4 regions of the Rhodococcus sp. 1R11 genome follow, and region 2 is predicted to be linked to each of the others. Evidence: riboswitches for the same ligand, from Rfam matches in the RefSeq annotation. Region 2 holds a riboswitch; each other region holds the start of a gene.
The links. A riboswitch is a leader RNA that binds a small molecule or an ion and turns the genes downstream of it on or off. The one in region 2 is predicted to bind S-adenosylmethionine.
Positions count from the first base shown of each region.

Region 1: another riboswitch for S-adenosylmethionine. It lies ahead of E4P29_RS02455 (amino acid ABC transporter permease); the one in region 2 lies ahead of E4P29_RS03070 (aminotransferase class V-fold PLP-dependent enzyme).
Region 3: another riboswitch for S-adenosylmethionine. It lies ahead of E4P29_RS02420 (ABC transporter substrate-binding protein); the one in region 2 lies ahead of E4P29_RS03070 (aminotransferase class V-fold PLP-dependent enzyme).
Region 4: another riboswitch for S-adenosylmethionine. It lies ahead of E4P29_RS21005 (bifunctional o-acetylhomoserine/o-acetylserine sulfhydrylase); the one in region 2 lies ahead of E4P29_RS03070 (aminotransferase class V-fold PLP-dependent enzyme).

Region 1 covers NZ_SPNG01000001.1:490,518-498,078, forward strand. The annotation lists gene E4P29_RS02440 (FAD-dependent oxidoreductase) at 1-489, opposite strand, end outside; gene E4P29_RS02445 (ABC transporter substrate-binding protein) at 497-1,471, opposite strand; gene E4P29_RS02450 (amino acid ABC transporter ATP-binding protein) at 1,513-2,310, opposite strand; gene E4P29_RS02455 (amino acid ABC transporter permease) at 2,307-3,218, opposite strand; SAM riboswitch class I at 3,381-3,474, opposite strand; gene E4P29_RS25835 (hypothetical protein) at 3,686-3,844, shown strand; gene E4P29_RS02460 (WhiB family transcriptional regulator) at 3,987-4,286, shown strand; gene E4P29_RS02465 (HAD-IIA family hydrolase) at 4,320-5,135, shown strand; gene E4P29_RS02470 (isochorismate synthase) at 5,135-6,208, shown strand; gene E4P29_RS02475 (O-succinylhomoserine sulfhydrylase) at 6,231-7,451, opposite strand; gene E4P29_RS02480 (rhodanese-like domain-containing protein) at 7,448-7,561, opposite strand, start outside.
Region 2 covers NZ_SPNG01000001.1:605,737-613,297, reverse strand. The annotation lists gene E4P29_RS03075 (Pls/PosA family non-ribosomal peptide synthetase) at 1-1,544, opposite strand, end outside; SAM riboswitch class IV at 1,742-1,857, shown strand; gene E4P29_RS03070 (aminotransferase class V-fold PLP-dependent enzyme) at 1,912-3,243, shown strand; gene E4P29_RS03065 (hypothetical protein) at 3,398-3,901, shown strand; gene E4P29_RS03060 (YbaK/EbsC family protein) at 3,913-4,386, opposite strand; gene alc (allantoicase) at 4,473-5,444, opposite strand; gene E4P29_RS03050 (hypothetical protein) at 5,456-6,451, opposite strand; gene E4P29_RS03045 (TetR/AcrR family transcriptional regulator) at 6,542-7,186, shown strand; gene E4P29_RS03040 (DUF6480 family protein) at 7,215-7,439, shown strand; gene E4P29_RS03035 (2-oxo-4-hydroxy-4-carboxy-5-ureidoimidazoline decarboxylase) at 7,451-7,561, opposite strand, start outside.
Region 3 covers NZ_SPNG01000001.1:481,418-488,978, reverse strand. The annotation lists gene E4P29_RS02425 (hypothetical protein) at 316-948, shown strand; SAM riboswitch class I at 963-1,056, shown strand; gene E4P29_RS02420 (ABC transporter substrate-binding protein) at 1,277-2,887, shown strand; gene E4P29_RS02415 (ABC transporter permease) at 2,884-3,864, shown strand; gene E4P29_RS02410 (ABC transporter permease) at 3,857-4,753, shown strand; gene E4P29_RS02405 (ABC transporter ATP-binding protein) at 4,750-6,348, shown strand; gene E4P29_RS02400 (LLM class flavin-dependent oxidoreductase) at 6,341-7,420, shown strand; gene E4P29_RS02395 (NtaA/DmoA family FMN-dependent monooxygenase) at 7,423-7,561, shown strand, end outside.
Region 4 covers NZ_SPNG01000013.1:72,723-80,283, forward strand. The annotation lists gene E4P29_RS21000 (homoserine O-acetyltransferase) at 7-1,152, opposite strand; gene E4P29_RS21005 (bifunctional o-acetylhomoserine/o-acetylserine sulfhydrylase) at 1,149-2,498, opposite strand; SAM riboswitch class IV at 2,653-2,775, opposite strand; gene E4P29_RS21010 (MFS transporter) at 3,147-4,286, shown strand; gene E4P29_RS21015 (ABC transporter substrate-binding protein) at 4,290-5,345, opposite strand; gene E4P29_RS21020 (response regulator transcription factor) at 5,481-6,155, shown strand; gene E4P29_RS21025 (ATP-binding protein) at 6,152-7,126, shown strand; gene E4P29_RS21030 (DUF4173 domain-containing protein) at 7,223-7,561, shown strand, end outside.

The sequences.
Region 1 (7,561 bases), 120 kb from region 2:
CGGCGTCTCGTATTCGACGATTGCTCCGCGATCGAGCGCGGCCTGCGTCGAGGCGGCAACGCTGCGGTCTGCGTGCAACCGTCCGGCACCGGGGTGGTAGAGCACTGCGGTGTCGAATCGTATGCCTCCCCAACGTGACTGGGCCGCTGAAGGTTCGAGCACCTCGAACTCCACTCCCGCTCTCCCCAACGCATCGATACGGGGCCGCACCACGGACGGGTCGCCATGGTCGACTGCGCCGGTCAGTTCCAACAATTCGGTCTCGGTCGATTCCTCCAGATCGCGCCACAGGGTGAGGGCGCGGGCAGCAAGAGCCACGTAGTAGTCGTCGGCGTACGCGTGCCGGTAGATGCGCGACGATCCGTGCGAGGCACCTCTGTCGTGACCCGCACCGAACTGTTCGAGCAACGTCACATCGTGTCCGCGTACTGCGAGTTGCCACGCGCTCGATGCTCCGATGACTCCTCCACCGACGACTACTACTCTCATCTGCTGTCTAACCTTCCTTACGTGGGAGCCCCGGCGGGTTGATGACGGACTCCTGTACGGCCTCGGACTGCAGGCCCCAACGATCGATCACCTTCTGATAGCTGCCGTCTCCGATGGCGTGATTCACTGCGTCCTGCACGGCGTCGATGAGCCCGTTGTCCTTCTTCGTCAGTACTGCTATCTCACCCTGCAAAGCGTCTCCCGCACCGGAGAACGTGCCGATGATCTTGGTTTCACCACCGGTTGCCGCGTGGTAAACAGCCGACGGATTCGGTCCCAGGTACCCGTCGATACGGCCTGACCCGAGCGCCAGGTAGTAGTCGGACGTGTTCTGGTAGTAGGCGATCTCGGCGGGAGCCAGACCCTCGGCTACGTTCTGCTCGTTCCAGTCGACCAGCAACTGCTCTTGGTTGGTACCGGAGCCGACCCCGATCTTCTTTCCTGCGATGTCCTGACGCTTCTCGACTGTCCAATCGGTGTCCTTCTGCGCCTCGAAAGCGAGGTTGTCCAGTCGATAGGTCGCGAAGTCGTACTTGTCCTTGCGCTCCTCGGTGACGGTGACATTGGAGATGAACACGTCGTTCTCACCGGAGTCGATCTTCACGAAGTTCTGCGACCAATCTGCGACCTGAAGGTCGACGTCGAGACCGAGAATGTCGGCGATCAGGTACGAGAAGTCCACCTCGGACCCCACGATCGTGGTGTCGTCGGTCGCGTAGAAACGCAGCGGTGGCGCGGTACCGCCCGCCCCGGTGACGATCAGGGTGCCTCGATCGCGAATCGCTTGCGGCACTTCGGCTGCGATCTCGTCGACCTTCTGGGCGCGAACGCGGTCGGCCTGCTCGGGTGAAAGATCGAACGATCCGCCGTCCTCGGTGACGACCTGAGATTCTGCAGTGGGCTCGCTGCATGCTGTCGCAGTGAGTGCGAGGACAGCGAATGCGGACGCGGCCACCGCGAGCCGACGAGATGATCCGGACATGATTTTCCCCGTTCGTGGGTGCAGGTGAAGGTGTGTGGGAGTTAGAGAACGTGAGCGAGGAACGACTTGGTGCGTTCCTCCCGAGGTGAATCGAGAAGCTCGGTCGGAGAACCTTGTTCGACGATGACGCCGCCGTCCATGAAGACGACGGTGTCCGCGATCTCGCGGGCGAAGCCCACCTCGTGGGTGACGATCACCAACGTCGCGCCCTCACGGGCAAGGCCGCGGATGACCTCGAGAACCTCTCCCACCAATTCGGGATCGAGTGCTGACGTGGGCTCGTCGAACAGAATGACTTTGGGACGCAGGGCAAGTGCCCGCGCGATGGCGACCCGCTGCTGTTGTCCCCCGGAGAGTCGTCGCGGATAATCATGTGCTTTCGCGTGCACTCCGACTCGTTCGAGGAGAGCCAGCGCCTCGGGTTCGACGTCGGAACGCGTGCGCTTCTGCGCCGAGATCGGTGCCTCGATGACGTTCTCGAGCACCGTCAGGTGCGGGAAGAGGTTGAAGTTCTGGAACACGAAACCGATCTGGGAACGCTGCCGCAGAATTTCCCTGTTGCTGAGTTCGTGCAGTTTGTTGCCTTTGCGCCGGTATCCCACCAGCTCACCGTCGACCCGGACGGTGCCCTGATCCACCTTCTCCAGATGGTTCAGAGCGCGCAGCAAGGTCGATTTTCCCGAACCCGAGGGGCCGATTATCGCGGTCACCTCACCGGGACGTACCACGAGGTCGATGCCTTTGAGCACGTCGAGCCCGCCGTAGGACTTGTGGACGCCACGCACCTCGACCGCGTATCTCGTTGCGGCAGTGGACGTGGAGGCATCGAGAGTGGTCATCGGGTCGCCCCTCTCGGCGCGAAGGTGACGTTGGCGAGCTTGTGGCGAATCTGCTGGATCGGCGTCAGCGGAATGTTACGTACCGCGCCCTTGGCGTAGTGCCGCTCGACGTAGAACTGCACGATCGAGAGGACCGACGTCAGAATGATGTACCAGACGGTCGCGACCATGAGCAGCGGAACCACGCGTCCGTTGCGTCCGTATATGACCTGCACCTGGTAGAACAATTCGGCGATGGCCATGACCGACACGATCGACGTGCCTTTGAACAGAGAGATCACCTCGTTGGCCGCGTTGGGGAGAATCCCTCGCATCGCCTGCGGCAGAACGATCTTGAAGAACTCCCGTCTCTTCGGAATACCCAGCGCTGCTGCTGCTTCGAGTTGCCCCTGGTCCACCGAGATGATGCCGGCCCGAACGATCTCGGCCGAGTAGGCCGCTTGGTGCAGGGCCAGCCCGATGATGGCTGCCGTCGATCCACTGATGACGTTGTTGACGTCGAATCGAAAGAAGCTGGGACCGAACGGAATGCCCAACGACAGAGTCCGGTACAGATACGCAATATTGAACCAGAACAGAAGCTGCACGATCAACGGGATGGAACGGAAGGCCCAGATGTAGAACCAGGAGATAACCTGCAGCACAGGATTGTCGGACAGCCGCGCTACCGCCAGGCCGATACCGATGGCGAAGCCGATCAGCGTGCCCCAGAAGGTGAGCTGGATGGTCAACCACAGCGCCGACATCACCGATGCCGCAGTGAAGTACTGCGCGAAGGTGCCCCAATCCCATCCGGGGTTGGTGACGAAGCCGTGCAGGAACTGACCGACCACGATCAGAGTGGCGACTGCGATCACCCAGCGCCACGGGTGCCACGTGCGGGCAACGACGAGTTGTTCGTCGGGAATGTCGTCCGTCGTATCCGCAACGGGTCGAGAGTCGAGTTGAGTCACCGGAACCGCCGGGTCGGATGGGCAGCGATCATCGCTGGGTTGCCTTTCGAAGATTTCGTGCTGTGAGTACGCCGATCGGTCAAGCGTGCGTACAGATACAGATGTTCATCGGTCGTGCCTCCATCGGTCCTGGCGGTAGCACCCACACGCCGTAGGGCGGGGTTGCTGCGACGTCATCGAGCCAAGGTCTCTCGGTCGCTCTGGATGGTGACAGGAACGTACAGAACAATCTACCGAAAAGTCAAGTGCACGTGCATATTCGGTTACAATCACGATGATTTCAACCCTTGCCACCGCAGCAACCGCCACTGGGTTGCTTCTGTAGAGGGTCGACGAACTCCACCACTCTCGTGGCGGTCGCGGCCGCGATTGTCCACGGGCTCAGGCGAACTGAACGGAAGCCGACGTGGCTGCTTCCCCGTATGACGCTTGTTCTGTTCGGTCTCGGCAGTCTCGTGTGTGTCGTCGCGGGCGACTATCTCCCTGCTGCGGTCGCCGCGATCCAGGCTGTGATCCTTCCACTGTTCATGCTGGACGACCGAGTGAACGCCCTCTATCGGTACACCCCCGACGTGTCCTGAACCGCGGTCTCGAATCACCCTGATTTCAACCATTGCCTCGCGCCTTCGACACGGCAAGGGTTCCTAGCGACAGCGTCGACGAAAGGACTGGGTCGCCACGATGCCGAACAACTCTGCCGCGTCGAAGAACACCGCAATCGCCATGATCGAACGCAGGATTTCCTCGTCCACCGCCGAATCCTGGGACTGGCAGCTCGACGCACTGTGCCGGGGTCAGGACTCGGAGATCTTCTTCTCCCCCTCGGGTGAGGGGCGAACGGCGCGTCGCCAACGCGAGGATCGCGCCAAGCAGGTGTGCGCCGGCTGCGGGGTGCTCGACGCCTGCAAGCGATTCGCGTTGGCAGCCAACGAACCGTTCGGGGTGTGGGGCGGCATGACGGCCCGCGAACGGCTGGTTCATCGGGCCAACTCGCGACGCGACCACGAGCGGCGGGCGAGTTAGGCCGCGACCAGAAGATGGTCCGCAGCTCGCCGGATGGTCCACAATGGAGGGGTGACCGATATCGAGAAGCCCCTGCCGTGGACGTATCTGATGGACATGGACGGAGTTCTCGTCCACGAGGATCACCTGATCCCCGGTGCCGACACGTTCCTCGCCGAGCTGCAGGCCAACGAGATCCCGTTCATCGTGTTGACGAACAATTCGATCCGCACCCCACGTGACCTGCGCGCACGTCTCGCATTCACCGGCTTGGACATTCCGGAGAAGTCGATCTGGACCTCCGCCCTGGCCACCGCCACCTTCCTCGGAAATCAGCGGCCCGGCGGCAGCGCCTACGTCGTCGGCGAGTCCGGTCTGACGACCGCCCTGCACGACATCGGCTACACCCTGACCGACTCCAGCCCCGACTACGTGGTGCTCGGCGAGACCAGGACGTACTCGTTCGAGGCCATCACCACCGCCATTCGTCTCGTCGAGAAGGGTTCGCGCTTCATCGCCACCAACCCCGACGCGACCGGTCCGTCGCGCGAGGGTTCGCTGCCCGCGACCGGTTCTGTCGCCGCACTCATCACCAAGGCGACGGGCAAGGAGCCGTACTACGTGGGCAAGCCCAACGCGTTGATGATGCGTTCGGCTCTGCGCGCCATCGGCGGGCACTCCGAGAACACGCTGATGATCGGCGACCGGATGGACACCGACGTGCTGTCCGGTCTGGAAGCCGGATTGCAGACCATTCTGGTGTTGACCGGCATTTCGACCGTGCAGTCCGTCGAGCAGTACCCGTACCGTCCGACGAAAGTGCTCGATTCCGTCGCAGACTTGGTGGGCCGCACACAGAACCCGTTCTGATGAAGCTCCGATTCGTTCTGTCTCGGCAGGATCATCACGTCGTCGGCTTGGGAGTGCAGCAACATTTTCCGGATGTCGCCGACGCAGTCGCGGCGGTACAGCAAGGCCGAAACGTCCTCGGGGTACTGCCTTTCGACATGGCCGACGCGACCGCGCTGATCGAGCCGGTGGAGTTCTACCGCCGCGCCGGTGCGTGGGCGGTACCGGATGCTCAGCCGCCGCTACCGACCGTCACCGTCGTACGTCAGATCCCCGAGCCGGACGTCCACGTCGAACGTGTCCGTGAGGTCGTGCGGCGGTTGGAAGCCGGTGTTGCCGAGAAGATCGTGCTGGCACGGGCGATCGAACTGGCCGCCGAGTCACCCATCGATCCGTCAGCGGTGTTGAGCGCGTTGGTGACTCGCGATCCGATGGGAAACGGCTTTTTCGCAGACCTCTCGCCCACAGACGAGCCCGGCAGACATCTCGTCGGCGCAAGCCCCGAACTGCTGGTGCGCAAACGCGGGAACGTCGTCAGCTGCCATCCCTTCGCCGGGACGGCCGCGCGCTCCACCGACCCCGACGAGGACGCGCGTATCTCGGCGGCACTGGCGGCCAGCGCGAAAGACCAGGCCGAGCATCGCTTCGTCGTCGACGAGATCAAGGCAGCACTGGCGCCGTTCTGCGAGACACTGGACGTACCCGCGACACCTCAGCTGAGCAGCACTCCGCAGCTGTGGCACCTGTCCACGCCGATCGTCGGTACGTTGGCCGACCCGTCGACGTCGGCCCTCGACCTCGCATTGGCGCTGCATCCCACCGCTGCCGTCGCCGGTGTTCCCCGCGCCGCCGCCATGCGAGCGATCACCGAGATCGAGGGATCACGCGGCTTCTATGCCGGTGCGCTCGGATGGACCGACGGCAGCGGGGACGGTGAATGGATGGTCGCGATCCGGTGCATCGAACTCACCGCCGACGGCCTGTCCGGTACCGCCACAGCCGGCGGCGGCATCGTCGCCGAATCGGACCCCGACGCCGAACTGGACGAGACCACAGCGAAATTCCGTACCGTGCTCAGCGCATTCGAGCACTGACGAACCGCGCTGCCCAAGCCGCCTAGAGCGCCTGGTCCAGATCCCCGATCAGGTCCTCAGTGTCCTCGAGACCGATGGAAATCCGCACGACGCCATCGGTGATACCCACTGCAGCACGACCTTCCGGGCCCATCGCGCGGTGCGTGGTGGTGGCCGGGTGGGTGATGAGCGTCTTGGAATCGCCGAGGTTGTTCGAGATGTCCACGATCTTCAGGCCGTCGAGCAACTCGAAAGCACGCTGCTTGCCTGCGCCGCCGGGGGCATCGAGCTCGAACGTGACGACCGTGCCGCCGCCCGACATCTGCGACGTCGCCAGCTCGTACTGTGGATGCGATGGCAGGAACGGGTATTTGACCCACCGCACCGCCGAATGCCCTTCGAGGAACTCGGCGATCTGCAGTGCGGAGTTCACCGAATGCCGCACGCGCACCGGCATCGTCTCGAGCCCTTTGAGCAACGTCCAGGCGTTGAACGGGCTCAGGGCCGGTCCCGTGTGCCGCATCAACGTCTGCACCGGCCCGTCGATGTACTCCTTCGATCCCAGGATCGCGCCGCCGAGCACCCGGCCCTGACCGTCGATGTGCTTGGTGCCGGAATACACCACCACGTCGGCACCGAGTTCGAGGCTGCGCTGCAGCAGAGGCGTCGCGAACACGTTGTCCAACACCACCGTTGCACCGGCGGCGTGCGCCATCTCGGACACCCGCCTGACATCGACGAGCGACTGCATCGGATTGGACGGAGTCTCGAAGAACACCGCGGTCGTCGGCACCGACAATGCCTGCTCCCACTGCTCGAGGTCCTCACCGTCGACGAAGACGGTCTCGACACCCCAGCGCGGCAGGATCTCGTTGCACACCACGAAGCAGGAACCGAAAAGGCTACGCGCAGCGACCAATCGGTCACCGGCCTTCAACAATGCGCCGAGCGCGGTGAATACTGCCGACATGCCACTCGACGTGCCGAAGCACGCCTCGGCACCCTCGATCAGCCGCAACCGCTCCTCGAACATCTTGACCGTCGGGTTGCCGTAGCGCGAGTACACGAAATGATCGATGTCACCGGTGAACGCCTGCTCGGCGGCACCGGCACTCTCGTAGACGAAACCCGAAGTGAGATACAGCGCTTCGGCGTTCTCGTCGAAGCCCGATCGCATCAGACCGCCGCGAACTCCCAGCGTTCCCTGACCCACACCGTCGGGTAGCGGCTTCTGAAAACCCCCGCCCCTGGGAATGTTCGTCACGACTGCCTCCAGGGCAACCCGACCGCACGCCACCCCACGGCACCGCGGTGGCCATCGGCATCGGTGGCACCTTCGAAACCGTCGAGCACGTTGTAGGACGGGCCGATTCC
Region 2 (7,561 bases):
GCGCCCGCCATGCCGGGCAGCGGCCACGGCAACGCATTACGGTCGACCTTGCCCGAGGTACGTGTGGGCATCTCGTCGACCAGCGCGAGCCGCGGTACGAGCGCCGACGGCAACTGCTCGGCCAGCAAGGCGCGCGCGGCCTCCAGGTCGAAGTCGGGATTGGTACTGGCGAGATATCCCACCAGAACCGAGTTGCCCGCAGCGGTCTTGCGGACTGCCGCGGCCGCACCGCCGACGCCCGGAAGTGCTTGCAGCGCATTGTCTATCTCGCCCAGCTCTATGCGTCGCCCACCGAGCTTGACCTGGTCGTCGGCCCGGCCCTGGAACAACAGTCCCTCGAGCTCGAGCTTCACCAGATCGCCGCTGCGATACGCCCGGTCCCACCCGAGAGAGGGCATGGGCGCGTACTTCTCGGCGTCCTTGGCCGGATCGAGATACCGGGCGAGGCCCACGCCGCCGATGACGAGCTCGCCTACTTCGCCGACCGCCACCGGAGTGCCCGAGGCGTCGACGACCGCCAGATCCCACCCGTCCAGCGGCAATCCGATGCGGACCGGGCCTTTACCGTCCATGATGGCCGCGCACGCGACGACCGTCGCCTCGGTGGGGCCGTAGGTGTTCCAGACTTCCCGGCCTTCGACGGCGAGCCGCTCGGCCAGCTCAGGTGGGCATGCTTCGCCGCCGAAGATCAACAGCCGCACCGCTTCCAGTGCCACCGCGGGCCACAGTGACGCCAGCGTCGGCACCGTCGAGACGACGCTGATGTCTCGGGAGACGAGCCACGGACCGAGGTCGAAGCCGGATCGCACCAGGGAGCGCGGGGCGGGCACCAGGCAGGCACCGTGCCGCCACGCCAGCCACATCTCCTCGCAGGAGGCGTCGAACGCGACCGACAGGCCGGCGAGCACTCGGTCGCCTGGTCCCAGCGGATCCTTCTGCAGGAACATCCGGGCCTCGGCGTCGACGAACGCCGCGGCGTTACGGTGGCTGACCGCAACACCTTTGGGGGTTCCGGTCGAACCCGAGGTGAAGATCACCCACGCGTCGTCCTCGGGTGTGGGCAGCTCGGGGACCGGAGTACCGGCACCCAGTTCGGGCAGGTCCTGTTTCGGCGCGGTGCCGGCAGCGATACCGCCCGCAGTGACGATGGCCGTCACCTGAGCCTCGCCGAAGACCAGTTCGGCGCGCTCTTCCGGATCGTCGGCGTCGACGGGCACGTACGCAGCCCCGACGTCGAGGATCGACAGAATTGCGACATACAGCGAGAAGGATCCCGACGGCATCCTGATGCCGACGCGGTCGCCGCGCCGGACACCGGCGTCGGCGAGCCACTGGGCACCCTCGGCGATGTCGTCGAGCAATTCGGCGTAGCTGACCGACACCGTGCCGTCGTCGATCGCGGGTGCGTCCGGAAAGCGATCGGCGGTCTCACGCAGAACGTCGATCAGTGTGCGGGCCGGCGGGGCAAGGGGCGAGCGGAGAAACGCGGCCGGAGCAGGTGCGATATCCGTGCTCGAACCCGGCAGATCGTTCTCTTGGTGCACAGGCAACCGGGTGTCCTTCTCGTTCGTTGGCAAATGACTCTCGTGGTGCTGGGGGAGCAGCAGCGCCGTTGGTTATCTCACGTTCTGTTTGCCAGCAGGTGAACGAGCGCGCCTTCCTACCGCGGAGATCCTACTGCTGTGTCGGAGTGAGCTCCGGCTTGACAAAGCCATGGTGGGTTTGCCAGTGTCTTGTCCACGGTCACGAGTACCAGCATCAAGCCCCGGCTTGCTGGTCGGCAACCCTCCTTCGCGGTGGGGTGCTCCGGGTGACGACCAGGCTGACGCCGAACAATCGGTGCGGCAAGCGCGGACTCGTTCACGAATATCTTCCGTTGCGGGTCCCTCGAACGTGAGGGCTTGATCTGTCATGACGTCTGTACTTTCCCGTCCCTGTGCTCCTTTTGCCCCTGTTTCCGGCACGGAGTTGCAGGTTCCGCTGGTTCACGGCGGCACGTGCACCTACGCCAACTTCGATTACGCGGCCAGCGCGCCGGCGCTGTCCGCGGTGACCGATCGGATCGCGGAGTTGCTCCCGTTCTACTCGAGCGTGCACCGCGGGGCCGGCTACGCGTCTCGGGTGTGCACCGCGGCGTACGAGAAGGCGCGCGAGACCGTGGCCGAGTTCGTTGGTGCACAAGCGAATTCAGTGGTCGTATTCACGCGTAACACCACCGATTCGCTCAATCTGCTGGCCGCGTGCGTGCCGGGGGAGACCGTGGTGCTCGACATCGAACACCACGCCAACCTCCTTCCGTGGCGCAATCGCCGAGTGGTGGTGGCAGCATCGACGCTGGCCGAGACGCTCGCCCGGCTCGACGCCGAACTGGCTGCGAAACCCGCTGCGCTACTGGCCATCACGGGTGCATCGAACGTCACCGGCGAAGTGCTCCCCATCGAGCAACTGGCCGATCTCGCGCATCGGCACGGTGCCCGGATCGTCGTCGACGGCGCCCAGCTCGTTCCGCACCGCCGAGTGGACATCGCCGCACTCGGCGTGGACTATCTGGCGTTCTCCGGACACAAGCTCTACGCCCCGTTCGGCGCGGGTGTGCTTGTGGGAAGCCGTGATTGGCTCGACGCGGGCGAGCCCCACCTGGCCGGCGGCGGTGCCGTGCGCAGTGTCACGATCGAGCACACCGACTGGGCTCCCGCACCGCAGCGTCACGAGGCAGGAACGCCCAACGTGCTCGGGGTCGCCGCGCTGGCGGCGGCATGCGAGGCCATCGCCTCGTTCGACGAGGATGCCGCGACGACACACGAGCGGGAATTGTCGAGTCGATTGCGGGACGGGCTGGTCGCACTGAACGGTGTCGAACTGCTGCAGGTATGGGCCGACGCGCCCGACGTCGTCGGCATCGTCACCTTCACCGTCGCCGGCCACGATCCCGGTGAAGTGGCGGCGTACCTGTCGGCCGAACACGGCATCGGAGTGCGCGACGGAAAGTTCTGCGCCCACCCGCTGCTGCGCCGGCTCGGTCATGCCGACGGCGCCGTGCGTGCCAGTATCGGTCTCGGCAGTTCCTCGGCCGACGTGGACCGACTCGTCGACGCGTTGGCGGCGTTCGTCGAGTCCGGTCCGACATGGAATTACGCCGAAGAAGCCGGGTGGTGGAACCCCGTACCGGACCCTCGGCCGTTCCCCGCGCTGGTCGACGGGGCCGCCGGGGTTGGGTCCCCGTGCAGCCCCACAGACAGTTAGCATGGCGTCATGACCGTGAGTGTCGTCTTTCGTGGCAATCGCCACTGGTGCAACAGGTATGTCGATCTGTGCCGCACTGCGTCCGGGTCGTGTTCGAGTTCGGCTCCGCTCCGACCGCATGCGCATCCCGACCGACGAATCAGGACCACCACTCATGTCGCACAATCACACCCGCGTAGCCATCGAATCCGATGACGTCTGGACCGAGCTGACCGCCGGGCCCGAGGTGAACACCATCAGAATCGTTGCCTCGGACCTGCGGGAAGCTCAGCAACAACGCGCCCGGTTGCACGCAGAATCCGTCGACCGCGGTGAATCGGCCGACAATCTCGCGGTCTTCCTCGATCTCGAGATCTACATCGCTGCCGACGCCAGGACGGCCCGTCGGGAATTCGCCGCACTCGACGCGCCGGCAGGCCCGTCGTCCATCCGCTACGTCGGTACCCCGTCGGGACTGGCGAGTTTGATCTCCGACGTCACCGCGGCCGACGTCGCGGACGGCGTGACGCTGCAGGTACACGGCGAGATCGAGCGGCAGGCGACGTTCCTGGTCGCGGGAGTGTTGCCGCTCCTCGAATCGCGCGGCACCCGCCTCGACACCGACGTCGTCGACGCGGTCCTCGGCGCACCCCGAATTGCCCCGACCCTCGCCTCGTAGGTCGTTCGAGCTCAGGTGACGTCGATCGCCAGACCTGCGGTGATGCGCAGCAACTCGGTGTACGAGGAGCGGAAGATCGTGTCGATGTGCCCGGCCGCGGCCCACAATTCAGGGTGGGCAGCCAGGTCCTGATCGACGAACGTATCCAAGTTCGTCGGATGGCCCACCGGAGCGATTCCGCCGATCGGCTGACCGGTGGCGTGCTTGGCGGTGCGCAGATCGGCGCGGGCGAGCGTGCCGCCGAGACGCTCACCGGTGTGCTCGAGATGAACATTGTGAGCCCCGGACACCAGGAGCAACACCGGCTCGTCGTCGAGCAGGAACACCATCGACTTCACGATCGCACCTACCTCGACGCCCAACGCAGCTGCGGCATCGGCGGCGGTGTGGGTGCCCTCGGGACTGTTCACCACCACCCCGTGATGACCACGAGAAATCAGGGTGTCGGCAACGTGGGCTGCATTCGGATGAAGTAGCCGGGACATGTCCCAACCCTATTGCCACACGACCGTTTACGCAGAGAGCTTGCCCAACTGGGTCATTCCGCAGGCTCCACTCCCGCCTCCTTGGGTCATTCCGCAGGCTCCACTCCCGCGAGATCACCGAACAGTCTCAATCGCGCCATCCCGCCGTCGGGGAAGATGTCCATTCGGACCTCCGACACCGGGGCGTCGTGATCGAGAACGAAGCGATGCCGAGTGTCGGGCTGCAGTGTCGTTCGCGGCAGCAGTTCGACCCAGTCGCCGTCGCCCAGCCGACCCTGCAGGGACGCCGCGCCGGGGGCGTTGCCCAAGAAGCAACTGGTGTCCAGCTCGGCCAGCCGGATACGGCCGGTGCCGGCGAGCTGGACCTGCACCCAGTCGTTGGCGTCGTTGCGGCGACGCGAGGTCTCCCAGCCTTCGCCCATCGAGCGCGGCGGGCCGGGGAACAGAAGGTTGTTCGGGGAGCTGTAGAACATGTTGGAGCAGGCCGAGACGTATGCGCCGTTCTCGAGCGCGGCCAGGTCGACGGGCCCGACGGCCAGGAACTTCGGGTCCGGGACGCCGCGGCCCAGTACTCGCAGCCGAGCGACTCCGCCGTCCGGATAGATGGACAGTTTGACGTGCGTCCAGCGGGCGTCGGACGCGACCTCGAATCGGTTCTCGCTGTCGCCGTCGACGGCACTACGGGCAACGATGGTCGTCCATTCCGTCGCGTACAGCTCGGTCGGCGACGGGAATCCGGTCACCTCGGCGGCCTCGATCGAAATTTCCGGCGGGTAGTTGCCGGTGAACCAGGACGTATCGACGATGACGGCCGACACGATGCCGGCGGCTCCGAGTCGCACGATCGCCTCGTCGTAGCCGGCCTCGCGTCGGCGCCGCGTCTCCCACCCGTCGTAGATCTGCCCCTTGTGTCCGAACGTCGCGGTCGAGTAGTCGGCTTTGCCCGGGGTGATCAAGTTTTCCTTCTCGGCGAACGTCTCGTCGTTCGCCCACACCACTGCGCCGCCGAGCGTGCGGACAGCGAGATCGGGCATCGGCAGAGGGAAGGTGGCAGTCATGAGATGCCACTTTACTGGCTCGGCATCGATTCACCGACGCTGCGACGACGGCGCAGAACTGCCGCCGCAGCCATCATCAGCGCGCCGATCAGGATGTAGAGACCCAGCCCGAGTACCGGCTGGCCGACCCCCGCACCCGAGAAGTACACGATGCTGCGTACTCCTTCGGTGCCGATACCCGGGGTGATCCACCGGCCGATCGACGCGTACAGCGTCGGCAGCACGTTTGCTCCGAAAGCACCTCCAGCGCTGGGGTTTCCGAGAACGACGAACAGTGCGATGGCCGCCGGTACCGCTGCCACTCCGATCAGGGCGCGCAGGCCCATGGTGAACAGCCCGGTGGCGAAGACGACGCCGGTGCCCAACAGGGTGAGCGGAAACCAGTGCCCGGCAAAGGTTCCGAGTACGTGAGTGGTCAGCAGTGCTCCCAGCGCGCCCGATGCAATCGAGTACGCGGCGAGAATGCCGACGTGAACACAGGTTTCGCGTCGGGTCGTCGGTGCCCCGATGAGCAGACCGAAGGCTGCCGCGAGTAGGTAGCCGCCGACGACCCAGCCCACAGACAGGTAGAAGCCGGACAATCCTCGGTTGTCGTGCACACCGACCGGGATCTCGTCCCGCACCACGAATTGGCGTCCCTGGGCGGCGTCGACCTCGGTGAAGATCGATTCGAGGGCGGTCGCCACCGAGCTGCCGGCGGCGCTCGCGGTGATCAGCGTGTCGGTGCCGCTCGAGCCGACGACGTAGGCACCGAGGATGTCCCGATCGCGGAGCAGGGTGCGAACCTCGGCGGTATCCACTGCCGTACGCGCGTCGAGCGGCGCACCGTCGATGGCGTCGAGGCGGTCGGCGGTCTGCTGGTCCAGGCCGGCGGGGAGCCCGGACTCGGTCACCACGGCGATCGGAATTGCGTGGGGAGTCGGCTGATGGAACGCCGATACGTAACTGAGGATGAAGCCGAGTTGCAGCACCAGCACTGCGGCGGCGAGTAGTGACATCTTGCGCATGAACGTGCTCCTGACCATGTCGATACCCGAAGACCTCGTCGATCCCCGAAAACCTTGTCGATACCCGAGGTATTCAATACTCTAGGTATCGTGAACGTCGAGCAGCAAGAAGAGTGGTCATCGACACAGCCGCAGCGCAGGCCGCAGCGGAACGACGTGCGAGAGCGGCTGCTCGCCGCAGCGGCCGACGAGTTCACCGAGCGCGGATATGCGGCGGCCAAGCTCACCGACATAGCCGACCGGGCCGGCTTCACGAAGGGGGCCGTGTACTCCAACTTCGATTCCAAGCAGGGTTTGTTCGCCGAATTGCTCGCTCGGCGCTCACTCGATCTTGCTGCCCGAGTACTGGCTCACGTATCCGATCTGGACCCGCAAGAAGCTGCGGGAGCCGGCGGGGGCGAAATTGCGTCCTGGGTGGTCGCCGAGCCGCGATGGCCACTACTGACCGTCGAGTTCGGCATTCTCGCCGGCCGCGACCCGGTGATTGCCGAGCGCTACCGCGCCGACCGTCGAGCCCTTCGCACCGAACTCGAACGGCTCATCGCGGAGCGGGCGGTGCAATGGGGTGTGGGGCAGACCCTCGATGCTCGACGCCTCGCGATGTCACTGGCGGCATTGATCTCCGGATTGGCCGTCGAACATTCGGTGGATCCGGAGGAGATCGACCGGTCCGTCATCGCCGATGCCGTCACTGAATTGTTCGCCGGAGCGATAGCCAGAGCACAGCTCGATTGAGGGATGCGCGACCGGGTACTCCGGGTTCATGACTGCTCAGAATCCAGAACCCGATGAGACTGCCGGCCTCGAAGCGGGCGGTAGCGTGACGCCGGGCGATACTCCTCCAGCAGAGACAGCAGTCGGTGGGCCCAACCACGAACCGCCGCAGCGCAGCCGAGTGATGCCGATCGTCGTCATCGTGCTGGTGGCACTGTTGGCAATCGTGATCGCGGGCGGCCTGATCGGCCGAGTCGTCGGCCTGTTCGGCTGACCCGCGCGGAATCAGTACGGCGGCCAGCCGCCTTCGGGACCCAACAGTCGGCCGAGGCGGAACCGATCGATCTCGACCAGCTCTCGACGCATGAGCAGCCGCTCGGTTCGTTCGTCGTTGTC
Region 3 (7,561 bases), 120 kb from region 2:
GCGCAACTGTGGGTGAACGCAATGGGGATTCCGGTGATACGAGTCCGTGCTGAGAGATCAGATCGCTGAGCCAGCTGTGCGACACCACGCTATGCGGCAAGTTACATTTGCAGCACAAGTGTGACGTTGTCGATTGTGCGTAACCACGACTCGCGGAGATGCAGGTGGCGGCGTTCAATATCCCCCAAGGCGGACGTGACGACCACAGCAGCGTTGCTTGCATCGGTGACGAAAGCCCGTTCTCGACGGTATTTCCGAACATGAGTGTCGAGCCGGTGTCCAATGTTGTGTGTTGACCCAGTGGGGATGATCGACATGAACGACTCGTGTGGCTTTGCACTGTCGTGCAGTTCGCCGAAGGACATGATCACCCGACTCCAGTTCGGTACCGCCGACCTGTGGCCCGAGAACGCGGCGCTTCCTGTCCGCTGGCGCTACATGGCCGATCTGGTGGACTCCGATCGAGGCGTTCTCGCCGAACTCGACGGTTCGGTGTCGACTCCGGTGTCGGATGCTCTCGCTGCGGCTGCGGAACTGTGCAGGCAATCGGCCGATGAGCCTGTGCCTGCCGGCGACTGGGCGCTCCTCGGACGTGCGTTGGCCTGGCTCGGCTCCGGCGGTTCCGATATCGATCGCGCACTGGTTGCCGTGGGAGAAGAGCTGACACTGATCGGTCTCGACGGTGCAGAACAGGACTTCTCTATCGCGACCTGGCTCTGCATGGACGTCCTCGTCCGATTCGCTACCGCCGGTGGAGCAATCGAGTACTGGGTCCTGCGCGTGAATGCCTCAGGGCTGAAAAAGTGTGAGTCGCAGAAGGATTCGGAGTCCTGCAGGAGTGGAGACGCCGGCCGTCCGAACGGTAGGTGTCGTTCCAGCCACGCTTCTCGAGTCTGTGGTCGGCGGGTTTTGCTACCCCGGTTGGCAACCGAGCCGACGCTCTCGTAGTATCGGAAACCGTAGGACCATCCAGAGCGACCGAGAGACCTGGCTCTATGACGTCGCAGCAACCCCCCGCTCGTCGGGTGAGGGTGCTACCGCCGGGACCGATGGAGGAATGCACGTGAACACCCGAGTTGCCGCAGGCTTCGTCAACGGTTGCCGCCGTCTTCATGTCGATCTGTGCCGCCTCAACGGTTCGACCTGTCGCAGCTGACATTTCGTCACAACTCGTACTTCACTCCTCACCTCATCATCTGCACGCACTCCTTCCTGGGCACCCCCAGCTCGGACGCAGGGCTGTGCGCGCGATCGACCAGATATCGGAGACACCTACGTGTCCACTCGTCCTGCATTCCTGGTGGCCGGCCTGATCGCCACTACAGCCACAGTCCTCGCCGGGTGCGCCGGTGGTGCCGCCACCACGGCCGCCGACGCCGGTCCGGCCCAGCCCGGCGGGACTCTGCGTTACGGCTTGTCCGGGGCCCCGACCTGCTCGGATCCCGCCCAGTCCGGCACCAACCAGACCATTTACGTCACCCGTCAGGTGGTCGATTCACTCACCGATCAGAACCCCGAAACCGGTGAGATCGAACCGTGGCTGGCCGAGCGGTGGGAGGTCGGTCCCGACGCGAAATCCTTCACATTCACGCTGAAGGACGGCGTCACCTTCAGTGACGGCACGGCGCTCGACGCGGCGGCGGTGAAGGCGAATTTCGACGCAATCGTCGGCCTGGGCGCAGCGAAGGCACCGTTGGCGGCGAGCTACCTGACCGGATACCAGGGCGCGACGGTGGTCGACCCCTCGACGGTGCGCATCGACTTCGCAGCACCGAATGCGCAGTTCCTGCAGGCGAGTTCGACCCCACAGCTCGGAATACAGGCGCTCGCTACCTCCGACCGATCGGCGGAATCGCGGTGCTTGGGAACCAACATCGGGTCCGGGCCCTTCACCTATGCCGACTACCAACAGGATCGATCGGTCTCGTTGGCCAAGCGGACCGGATACAACTGGGGTTCAGCGGTATTCGGTCACACCGGCGAGGCCTATCTCGATCGCATCGATTTCACCATCGTGCCCGAGTCGGGCGTCCGCACAGGAAGCTTGTCCTCCGATCAGCTGGACGCTGTCAGCGACGCATTGCCGCAGGACGCTCCGCAGATCGAAGCGACCGGCGGCCGAATTCTGACTACCTCGAACCCGGGAGTTCCGTTCGGCATTCAGCCCAACGTTACGCGCGGTGCGTTACAGGATCCCGTCGTGCGGGCCGCACTGGTACCTGCCATCAACCGGCAGGAGCTCGTCGACACCGTACTGGGGCCCGATTTCGAGCCGGCGACCAGCGCGTTGGCCAGTGCGACGCCGGGTTACACCGAACTAGCCGGAGTGACCTACGACCCGGACAATGCCAAGGCGTTGCTCGACGCGGCAGGGTGGATTCCCGGATCGGACGGAATCCGTGAAAAGGACGGGCAGAGACTGAGTTTCGAGGTCATGTACTCCGCCGTGTTCGCGGGGAACCAGGCGATCCTGGAGTTGACGCAGCAGCAGCTCCGTGCGGTCGGCGTCGACCTGCAGCTCGAGTTGGTGTCGACGTCCGAGGCGACAGCACGTCAGGGCACCAAGGACTACGACTCCACGTACTACAACAGCACCCGCGCCGACGGCGACATTCTGCGCACTACGTTCGCCGTGGACGGACGAAACCTGAACGCGCGCGGCCCGATTCCCGATCTGGATGCATCGCTGACCGATCAGCTCTCGACCACCGACGTAACAGCGCGCAACGACATCCTCGCCACCGCGCAGCAGCAGGTGCTCGACAACGGACTGTGGATCCCCACCATCGAACTGTCGCAGGCCGTCGGCGCGGCGTCGAAAGTGCAGGACCTGAAGTTCGAGGCCTCCGCTCGACTGCAGTTCTTCGATACCTGGCTGAGCGCATGATCCGGTACCTCGGGCAGCGCGTACTGCAGGCAGTGGCAGTGCTGTGGGCCGCGTTCACCATCTCGTTCGGCGTGCTGTTCCTGCTGCCGTCGGACCCGGTCAGTCTCGCTGTCGACTCGGCCGGTTCGGGCACACCGGTCGACGCGGCGGCCGTCGCAGAATTGCAGGCCCGCTACGGTTTGGACCAGCCGGTGTGGGTGCAGTACTGGCATTCGCTGACCGGGGCTGTGCAGGGCGACTTCGGATTGTCCATCGCCACCGGACAACCGGTGACGACGGCCATCCTCGGTGCCGTGCCGAGCACGCTCGGCCTCGCAGGCACCGCACTGGTATTGGCGGTCGTGTTCGGGTCGGCACTGGCGTACGCCGCGACGTACACCCGAACGCCGTGGCTGAAGAACCTACTGTTCGCACTCCCGCCGCTCGGGGTGGCAGTACCGACCTTCTGGGTGGGACTGCTGTTACTGCAACTGTTCTCGTTCCAGTTGAGGTGGTTCCCAGCCTTCGGTGACGCGGGAGCAGCTGCGCTGGTGTTGCCTGCGGTCACTCTGGCACTGCCGACCGGTGCGGTCATCGCTCAGGTGTTGGCCACCAGCATGTCGACTACCTGGAAGCAGCCGTTCGTCGATGTCGCTCGCGCCAAGGGCGTCTCGCGACTACGGGTGCAGACTCGGCACATAGCGCGGCTGTCGTCCATCCCGGCTTTCACGATCGCGGGTGTGTTGGTGGGGACGCTGCTCGCCGGATCGGTCGTCGTCGAGACGGTGTTCTCGCGGGCCGGAGTGGGACGGTTGACCCAGACCTCGGTATTGGCCCAGGACATTCCGGTGGTACAGGGCATCGTGGTGCTGACCTCGCTGGTGTTCGTTCTGGTGAACCTGGCCGTGGATCTGCTCTATCCGCTGATCGACCCGCGCATCGTGCGCGAGTACAAGCCTGCGCGCGCAGTCGCGGAACCGGAGAAAGCCCATGTCTGACATCTTGATACGTGATCTCCGGATTCAGGCGGAGGCGTCGCCCAAGGCAGAGCCGGTGCCGTCGACAGCTCGGCGTCGCCGGGTTGTGCAGGACGTCCTGAAGCACGTGTGGCTTGCCTTGTCCGCGCTCGTGCTGCTGCTCGCGCTGGGATTCGCACTCTTCCCATCCGTGTTCGCGAGCGGAGACCCGTTGGTAGGCGTGCCTGCCGACAAGCTCCAGGCCCCCAGTGCGGCACATTGGTTCGGCACCGACAACATCGGCCGTGACGTCTTCACCCGCGTGGTCCACGGATCCGGTCTGTCGTTGACTGCGACACTGCTCGCGGTCGGCATCGCACTGGTCGTCGGATCGCTCATCGGCCTGATCTCCGGGGCAGTCGGGGGCTTCGTCGACGCCGTGCTGATGCGCATCGTCGATGTGCTGCTGTCGATTCCGACGCTGTTGCTGTCGCTGGCCCTGGTCACAGCGCTCGGCTTCGGAACCGTCAACGTCGCTATCGCCGTGGGGGTCACCCTCATCGCCAACTTCGCCCGGGTCATGCGGTCGGAGGTGTTGCGTGTGCGTCGGTCGCTGTATGTCGAGGCGGCGTACGCCTCGGGTGTTCGATGGTTCGACGTCTTCCGCCGACACATCCTCCGCAACTCGTACGGTCCCGTGATTGCCCTCGCAGCAGTCGAATTCGGTATGGCGGTGCTCGCGGTTTCGGCGTTGAGCTTCCTGGGATTCGGCGCTGTTCCGCCGACACCGGAGTGGGGATCGCTGATCTCCGAGGGTCGGAACTTTCTGGCCACCGCGTGGTGGATGACCACCCTGCCGGGGCTGGTGATCGTGGCAGTCGTCCTGTCCGCGCACCGTCTCGGGCACGCACTCGAAAGGCGATCGGAATGAGCCCCATCCTCGAAGTCGACAACCTCTCGGTCGGCTACGGCACGACGACGGTCGTGCGCGGAATTTCGTTCACCGTCGAACGCGGCGAGGTGCTTGCCGTCGTAGGCGAATCCGGTTCGGGAAAATCCACCACCGCACACGCGGTCATCGGCTTGCTGGCCGGCAACGGTCGGATCCACAGCGGTTCGGTGACCTTCGACGGCCGGCGCCTGGACACCGCGTCGGACAAGACACTGAATCGGTTGCGCGGTCGGCATATCGGGCTGGTCCCGCAGGATCCGACCACCTCACTGAACCCCGTCGTACGCGTCGGAGATCAGGTGGCCGAGGTGCTCCGTGTGCACGGGCTGGCAGACCGGCGTACCGCGAAGCTCGAGGCGATACGCATTCTCACCGAGGCGGGCCTCGACAATCCCGAGGTGCGGGCACGTCAGTACCCGCAGGACTTGTCCGGTGGACAGCGGCAGCGGGTACTGATCGGTATCGCTCTCGCCTGCCGTCCCGAACTGGTGATCGCCGACGAACCGACCAGTGCCCTGGACGTCACCGTGCAACGACGCATCCTCGACCATCTGGATGCCCGCATTGCCGAGACGGGCGCCGCGGTTCTGCTGATCACGCACGATCTGGGCGTTGCGGCCGATCGCGCCGACCGACTGGTCGTCATGAGTGGTGGTGAGATCGTCGAAACCGGTCCGACTGCAGAGGTGCTGGCGAACCCCACCCACCCCTACACACAGAAGCTGCTCGCGGCCGCGCCGTCTCTGAACTCGACGCTCCGTCCGGCCAGGACCGTGGCGGGTGATCCGATTCTGTCCGTCTCGTCGGTGTCGAAGCGTTTCGCCATCGGACGAGGCGTTCACCTGGATGCGGTGCGAGACGCCACGATCACGGTCGAGCGGGGTCGAACCGTCTCTGTCGTCGGCGAATCCGGTTCGGGGAAGTCCACCCTAGCGCGTATCGCGATCGGTCTGGAAACACCCTCCGCGGGCACGGTCACGTTCGACGGAATCGACGTCACCGGACTTCGTGGCGCGGCGAGGCGGGAACTGCGGCGTCGAGTCCAGATCGTCTACCAGAACCCGTACGCATCATTGAACCCCAAGTTGCGCGTAGGCGAGATCGTGCGAGAACCGCTGGACGCGTTCAAGGTCGGGACGTCCCGAGACCGCTCGGCGCGGGCCGCGGAACTGCTCGACCAAGTGGCTCTGAGCAGTGACCACCTGGCGCGACGCCCGGCCGAGTTGTCCGGCGGTCAGCGTCAACGCGTCGCAATCGCTCGGGCACTGGCGTTGGCACCGGAGGTGGTGGTGCTCGACGAGCCCGTATCGGCCCTGGACGTCTCGGTGCAAGCGCAAATTCTCTCGCTGCTCGGCGACCTGCAATCCGAGTTCGGTCTGAGCTATCTGTTCATCTCGCACGACCTGGCCGTGGTGCGCCAGATCAGCGACACCGTGGCTGTGATGCAGTCGGGTGTGATCGTCGAATACGGCAGCACCGCTTCGATATTCGACAACCCCCAGCAGGAATACACCCGCGAGTTGCTCGCGGCCATCCCAGGAACAGCGACACAGAGAGTGGGTACCGGTGTCTGACAAGCTTTTCGTCACCGCAATCGAACCGAGGGGAACCGGCGCACATCCACAGGCATGGCGGCGACAGGATTCTCGCGCCGAGGAAGTGTTCACCGCGGCATTCTGGATCGATCAGCTCCGCGCGGCCGACCTGGCCGGGATCGATCTGGTATTCCTCGCAGACTCCTTCGCTTCCCGGACCCTCGAGGCGGTTGCCGTGGCAGCCCGGGCTGCTGCGCTCACCGAACGCATCGGTTTGATCCCGACGGTCACCGTCACCCACACCGAGCCGTTCCACATCTCCAAGCAGATCGCCAGTCTGGACTTCGCCTCGCACGGTCGCGCAGGTTGGCAGGTCGAGGTGTCCGGCGGCGCGGAGCAGGCAGCACTGTTCGGGCGTAAGGGCGAGCAGGACGAAGAGAGCCTGTGGCAGGAGGCCGACGAGGCCATCGAGGTCGTCACTCGGCTGTGGGACAGCTGGGAGGACGACGCCGAGATTCGAGACGCTGCGACGGGTCGGTTCGTGGACCGAGACAAGTTGCACTACATCGACTTCCAAGGTGAGAACTTCTCGGTCAAAGGGCCGTCCATCACGCCGAGGTCGCCTCAAGGACAGCCGCTGGTAGCAGTGCGCGCCCACTCCGCCGAATCCACCGCGGTGGCGGCGGCCAGAGCGGACATCGTGCGTATTGCTGCGGACTCGATCGAGGACGCAGCTGCCCTCGCAGCGCGTGTTCGACGGGCCGTCGTGGCCGAGGGGCGCGACCCGGTGGACGTGTTCGTGCTACTCGACGTCGAGACCTTGGTGTCGGAGACCGCGGCCGAAGAACTGGCGCAGCTCGACAACTGGGCGGGTCGGGTACGTTCGCCGCAATCGCTGCAGTACGTGGGCGACGTCGCTGGGCTGAACTTGCTACTCGGAGCGGCCGAATCCTCGGGACTGGATGGGGTCACCCTCGTGCCGCTCGCGCTTCCGTCGGGAGTGAAGACACTCCCGGCCACGGACAGTAGAACTGGAGCGACGGTGCGCGAGCGCCTCGGCCTGGCTCGTCCGACAAATCGTTTTGCAGCACCCGAAAGGAACAGTCGGTGACGATCTCGAAGCGGACCAAGAAGCAGATCCACCTCGGCGCGCATTTCCCTGGCGTCAACAACACCACCGTCTGGACCGACCCGGCGTCCAAGAGCCAGATCGAATTCGACTCGTTCGTCCACCTGGCCGAGTCCGCAGAGC
Region 4 (7,561 bases), on a different contig from region 2:
CTCGGGTCAACGCCGTCCGAGGCGGGCGAGCTCCATCGTCTCGGCGAGCAGCTTCGCCACCGAATCGGCTTCGGTGAGAAACCCGTCGTGGCCGTCTCGCGACTGGATCACGTCGAGCCCCCGGCACTGGGGGAGCTCACGCGCAATTTCCTTCTGCAGTCGGAGCGGGTAGAGGCGATCGGAATCGACGCCGCCGACGATGGTCGGAACCGGCACGGACGCAAGGGCTTCGGCGACGCCGCCGCGTCCTCGGCCCACGTCGTGTCGGTTCATCGCTTCGCTCAGAAGGACGTACGTTGCCGCGTCGAATCGATTGACCAGTTTGGCGGCCTGATGCTCGAGGTAGCTCTGCGCGGAGTACCTGCCGCCGGCCCACGGATCCTCGTCGTTCTGCGGAGAGTTTCCGAACCGAATGTCGAGTTCGCTCTCGGTTCGGTATGTCAGATGCGCGATGCGTCGAGCGATCCCGAGTCCGGCGGTCGGGGCGGTGCCGGTGTCGTGGTAGTTGCCGCCGAGCCAACCCGGATCGGCCTTGATCGCAGCGATCTGGGTGGTTTGCGTTCCGATCTGGTCCGCTGTCGCGCGGGCACCGACGGCGAGCACCAGCGCGGCACCCACCCGATCCGGATGTCCCACAATCCATTCGAGGGTGCGCATGCCACCCATCGACCCGCCCACGACGGCGGCGAACCGATCGATACCCAGAACGTCGGCCACCGCGACCTCCGCCGCCACCTGATCGCGAATCGAAATTTCCGGGAAGCGAGAACCGTACGGGGTGCCGTCGGGGGAGATGCTGCTCGGCCCGGTGGTACCTCCGCAGCCGCCGAGCACGTTGGTCGCGACGACACACCATTCGTCGGTGTCGATGGGGCTGCCCGGTCCGACCATCCCGTTCCACCAACCGGGCAGTACGTGGTCGGCATCCGGCGGTCCCGAAACGTGGGAATCACCGGTCAACGCATGTTCGACGAGCACGACGTTGCTGCGATCGGCCGCCATCTCGCCCCAACGCTGCACCGCCACGGTCACGTGCGGAATGTGAGAACCGTTCTCGAGATCGAGACCACCGATGTCGATGGTTCCCAACCGCCCGTCCGGAGACGGAAGAACCGCCTCCGGACGAACGCCTGTGCTGAAGCTGTGACTCAAGACGCCGCCGCGCGGAAGCCGACCTCGAGATCGGCGATGATGTCGTCGATTCCCTCGATACCGACGGCCAGACGCACCAGGCCGGGAGTGACGCCGGAGGCCAACTGCTCTTCCGGGGTCAACTGCGAATGCGTGGTGGATGCGGGATGGATGACGAGAGAACGCACGTCTCCGATGTTAGCCACATGACTGTGCAGAGTGAGAGCGTTGACGAACTTCTTGCCCGCGTCCACTCCTCCTTGCAGCTCGAACGCGATGATCGCGCCCTGCCCCTTCGGTAGCAGCTGCTGCCCACGCTCGTACCACGGCGAGGATTCGAGTCCGGCGTAGTTGATCGAGACGACATCGTCGCGACCGGCCAGGTAGGCGGCCACTTTCTGTGCGTTCGCCACGTGCCGCTCGATTCGGAGACTCAACGTCTCGAGACCCTGGCTGATGAGGAATGCGTTGAAGGGTGACACTGCAGCCCCGATGTCGCGCAACAACTGCACCCGCGCCTTCAGGGCGAAGGCCGGAGCGCCGAGGTCGGCGAAGACGACGCCGTGGTAACTCGGATCCGGGGTGGTGAAGTTGGGGTGACGGCCCTGCGTCCAGTCGAACGTTCCGCCGTCGACGATGACGCCCGCGATCGCCGTGCCGTGACCGCCGAGGTACTTCGTCGCCGAGTGCACGACGATGTCGGCACCGTGTTTCAGCGGTTGCAGCAGGTACGGCGTCGCGACCGTGTTGTCGACGATCAGCGGAATACCGTTCTCGTGGGCGATTGCCGAAATGCCGGGGATATCGAGAACGTCGTTCTTCGGGTTGGAAATCGTCTCACCGTAGAACGCTTTGGTCGACGGTGTGATGGCCGCACGCCACTGCTCGAGATCGTCAGGATCGTCGACGAACGAGACGGTGATCCCCAGCTTGGGAAGCGTGTAGTGGAAAAGGTTGTAGGTGCCGCCGTAGAGCCGCGGGCTCGAGACGATGTGATCGCCCGCCTCTGCGAGATTGAGAATGGCGAACGTTTCTGCGGCCTGTCCCGACGCGAGCAGTAGCGCCGCGACGCCCCCTTCGAGTGCGGCGATGCGCTGCTCGACGACGTCCTGCGTGGGGTTGATGATGCGGGTGTAGATGTTGCCGGGTTCGGCCAGGCCGAACAGTGCGGCCGCGTGGTCGGTGTTGTCGAAGGTGTACGAGGTGGTCTGGTAGATCGGCAGCGCACGCGCGTTGGTGGCGCCGTCCGGGGTCTGACCCGAGTGGATCTGCTTGGTCTCGAAGCTCCAGTCGGCCGAGGGATCGGTGAACGGATCCTCGGTCGGTGTTCCGGTGGAGTCGACGACGTCGGGGGTCGAATCGGTCATGGCTGGTGATACTCCGTTTTCTCAGACGTGTTTTTTGTCGAATGAAGCTCGAGAACTCGAGCGTTACGGGGCGTATCGGTACAGCAACACATGAGAACCTCCTGACATGCCTCGGCCCGTCAGGACCGAAGATCAGTGGGTCCGCTTCGGAGCGGACCCGCGCTTGTCGATACGACACGGATGTGTCGCATCGGCCTGGTCGTTCACCCGGGGCACCCCACCGCGGTTGGAGGGTTGCCGGCCAGCAAGCCGGGGCTCGATGCTGGCACTCATGACCTGGCAGGAATCTTAGCGGGTACGGGTGTCCCGGGGGAACGAGGGCGCTCGCGACCCTCAAGCAGATGCTCTGGTGAGGACAATCACCGCCCGACGACTCGAAAACGAGCCGCCTCGGGGAAGACAATGGAGTCGACGAGCGTTATGCCGTCCGGTCGGGCTGTGCTGAATCGATCAACCAGGTCGTCGATTTACCGCGTCGTCGATCCACCAGCCCCTGGCCCGCTCTGTAATCCGATTGCTTACGAAGGTTGTTCTGCTGTGACTGTCACCGATTCCGCTCTCGCCAGAAACGTCAGCGCCGTGCGCGGCAAGGTGTCGAGTGGCTTGAGTGTCGGCCATCGACCGCACTCGACCCGCCGCAGGCTCGCCATGCTGGCCCTGTCCATCGGCGGCTTCGGCATCGGCACCACCGAATTCGCGTCGATGGGCCTGCTTCCGGACATCGCGACGACGATGGGAATCTCGGAGCCGTCGGCCGGTCACATGATCTCTGCCTACGCACTCGGCGTCGTCGTCGGTGCGCCGACAATCGCTGCTCTTGCGGCGCGTGTTCCTCGGCGCATGTTGTTGCTGGCGCTGATGGTGGCGTTCACGCTCGGCAATCTCGGGACGGTCTTCGCGCCGAGCTTCAACGAGTTGGTGGCCTCCCGGTTCGTGGCCGGTCTGCCGCACGGCGCGTATTTCGGCGTTGCCGCACTGGTGGCAGCGCACCTCGCTGAGCCGGGCAAACGAGCCAAAGCCGTCGCGATGGTGATGATGGGTCTATCGGTGGCGAACGTCGTCGGTGTACCGGTGGCGACCTGGATCGGCCAGGCCCTCGGGTGGCGAAGCGCATTCGCGCTCGTCGCCGTGATCGGGTTGCTCACCGTCAGTGCGCTGGTCCTGTGGATGCCGCGACTCGACGCCATGCCGACCACCAGCCCGATCACCGAGCTCGGTGCCCTCCGCCGTGGCCAGGTCTGGATGACCCTGTTCGTCGGCATCGTCGGATTCGGCGGCATGTTCGCGGTGTACACGTACATCGCGTCGACACTGACCGACGTCGCAGGCCTTGCCCGTGCACTGGTTCCGGTGGCATTGATGATCTACGGCCTCGGCATGGTTGCCGGCAACTACGCGGGCGGTTGGTTGGCCGACAAGTACAAGCTCAAGGGCACCTTCATCGGGCTGGCCGCGACCGCAGTGTCCCTGGCCGTCTTCGTCGTCGCGGCTCACAACCCGGTGACCGCGCTGCTTCTGGTGTTCTTGATCGGTGCGTCCGGCTCGTCCGTCGTCCCCGGACTTCAGACCCGTCTGATGGACGTGGCGGAGGACGCGCAGACTCTCGCCGCGTCACTCAACCACGCGGCGTTCAACCTGGCCAATGCCATCGGAGCCGCGGTGGGCGGTGCGGTGATCGCCGCAGGTCTCGGCTACACGGCACCGGCCGCCGTCGGCTCGGGACTCGCTGTTGCCGGCCTGGGCGTTCTGTCCGTCGCCATGTGGATGGAGAAGCGCTCGGCGGCATGAGGGTCAGGACGTGATGGTGGTGGCGGTTCCGCCGAGCGCCTCGGACATTGCCGGAGCCACCTTGTCGATCACGTACGGCAGGCTCAGCACACTCGTGAAGTAGATCGCCCCCGCCGTCACCCCATCGGTGAAGACGAGGTTGCCGTCCTTCACCGGCTGCAGAGCGTTGTACACCGGTTCCTTCTCCAACTGGCCGCGATCGCCCGGGTTCTCCGTTCCCCAGATCAGCACGTCTGCAGTGTCGAGGACCGACAGGTTCTCCAGCGGGATGCTCGCCTGCGCACTGCCGTCGGCCGGCACGAACGCGTCGATGTCGTCGGGGATCACAAAACCGAGCTTCGTCAGGAAGTCGGTGCTCAAACCGTCCTGGTACGCGATGGCCTTGCCCTCGTAGAACGCGTTCTGCAGGAAGATCGCCTTCTTGCCTGCGAACTCGGGGTGAGCCGCCGCGGCATCCGCGAACTTCTGATTCACACCGTCGATGAGTCCGTCCACTTCGGCTTTCTTGCCCATTGCCCGGCCGATCTTCTCTGCCTGTACGTCCCAGGGCTCGAAGTAGGCGGTCGACGCGTCGGACTGGGCGAGCGTGGGTGCGATGTTGCTCAGAGTCCGGTAGCTGTCCGCGGTGAGACCGGCGTTGGTGGCGATGATCAGATCGGGCTCGAGGGCGGCGATCTTCTCGGTCTCGAAGCCGTCGCCGTTGTTGGTCAGCACCTCGGGCTGGGCATCTCCCAGCGCGTCCCGAGCCCAGGGCCAGGTCGCGTACGGCTGGTCGCCGTACCACTCCGTCACTCCGACGGGGATCACGCCGAGGGCCAGCACCGTGTCCTGTTCGGTGTATCCCGCCACCACGATGCGGGTGGGTTCCTCGGGAACGACGGTCTCGCCGAACGCATGCTCGACCGAGACGGGGAAGACGCCGGAGGCGGACATTCCGGTTGTGGGGGAGTCGGCACCGTCGGATGCGCCGTCGGAGTTCGAGCAGGCGCTCAGTAGTCCCGCCGTGGTCAGCGCGATCGCGCACACCGCCAAAGTTCTCCGAAGTGGTCGGGTACGCATCGAATGGGCCTTTCGTCCGGGCGGGTATCGAAAGGAAGGGTAGCCCATCCTTAGTCAGACATTCACGTCAACCTTCACCGAACCTCCACATTTCCCGACGAAGTCCTCCATGTCCGACCTCTAGGGTCAATTCTCATGAGCCGCACAGTTCTCGTAGTCGACGACGAACCCACGATCTCCGACGCCGTGGCCGCTCGACTGCGAGGCGAAGGGTACGACGTGGTCACCGCCGCAGACGGCCCGTCCGCGGTGGAGGTGTGTGGCCGGATCGACCCCGACGTGGTGGTGCTGGATCTGATGCTTCCCGGTTTCGACGGACTCGAAGTATGTCGACGCATCCAGGCGTCCCGGCCGGTACCGGTACTGATGTTGACGGCCAAGTCCGACGAGACCGACATGCTCGTCGGGCTGGGCGTCGGTGCGGACGACTATCTGGGCAAGCCGTTCAGCATGCGCGAACTGGTTGCACGTGTGCACGCTCTCATCCGGCGTGCCGAACGCGTCGTCACTCCCGAGCAGTACACCACTCGAATCGGCGACGTGCACATCGATCACCGGGAGCGACGCGTCTCCACCGACGCGGGCGACATCCACGTCACCAGAACCGAATTCGACATCCTGGCGTATCTGGCCGCTCGGCCTCGCACGGCGGTGTCCAGGGAGACCCTGCTGTCGGAACTGTGGGGCTGGGACGATTCGGCCAGCAGTCGTACCGTCGACAGTCACGTGAAAGCGTTGCGGCGCAAGCTCGGTGGCGACCTGATTCGTACTGTCCACGGCGTCGGTTATGCAGTGGAGGCACCACGATGAGGCCGATGCTGCCGCGTCCGCTCGATCCCTTGCGGTCGTTCAAACTCAAGGTCTCGCTCGTGGTGGGCATCGTGCTCGTGCTGGCGAGTGTCGTCTTCTGGATCGGGGCCGGCTGGCAATTTCGCTACACACTTCTCGCCGCATTGATCGTGTCCCTGGCCGCGACACAATTCGTTGCGCACGGCATGACGTCGCCCCTGCGGGAGATGACCTCGGCGGCCAAAGCGATGGCGAGAGGCGACTATTCGACCCGGGTGCGTGCCACGTCCCGGGACGAGGTGGGCGAGCTCGCCACCGCGTTCAACACCATGGCGAGCGACTTGGAAGCCGCCGAGAAATACCGCCGCGAGCTGATCGGAAACGTCTCCCACGAATTGAAAACTCCGATCGCTGCCTTGCGTGCAGTGCTCGAGAACATGGTCGACGGGGTGACCGAACCCGACCCGGCCACGTTGTCGGTGGCTCTCGGCCAGACCGAGAGACTGGGAAACCTGGTGACCGAACTGCTCGATCTGTCGAGGGTCGAGGGCGGAGTGCTGAGCATCGCCCCGACGGAATTCCCGGTGCGCCCCTTCCTCGAGGAGGCGACCGGCGTTCACCGAGAACGAGTGTCGATCGTCGTCTCACCCGGTGCCGGGACGGTCGTCGCCGATCGTGCTCGAATGACGCAGGTGATCACCAATCTCGTCGACAATGCCGTACGGCATTCGCCGCAGTCGGGCACGGTGAGTATTCGAGCGCATCGAACCGGTGACCGGTTCGCGTTCGATGTTCGCGACGAGGGGCCCGGCATCGCACCGGCCGACCGTCACTCGGTGTTCGACCGGTTCACTCGCGGCGGATCCACCGACGGCGGAACAGGTCTCGGACTCGGAATCGCACGGTGGGCCACCGAACTGCACGGCGGGACCATCGACGTTCTCGACAGTGAGTCGGGCTGCCACATCAGAGTGGCCATCCCCGGGCGCTGACGACCCACCTTCTCTCTCTCACACACACCTCGACTGCTCGTCCCTGGACCGCAGCCGCGGTTCGGCATGCCTCGAACACAGAAATGGATCACAGTCATGACCACGATCGGAATACCCATGCACCCCAGAACGCGGCCTCGTCGATCGCTGTGGAGCCCTCGAACCTGGCCGGTGCTGCGACACTCTCGGGCACCCCGCGCGGCACTTCTCGGAGCGCTTGCTGCCGGGCTCGTCGCTGCAGTGGTATTGGGCTACAACAACTTCGGCGTACCCATTACCGCCGCGAGCATCATGGCCGTCGTCGTAGCGGTTCGGCGCGCGTCGTTGTCGCCGTGGGAGTGGGTGGGTGTGGCGGGGGTCCTCGCGTTGTGCAGCGTCGCGGCGCTACGAGAGGCGGAGTGGATCGTCGCTCTGTCCGTTGCCCTTGCGGTCGTC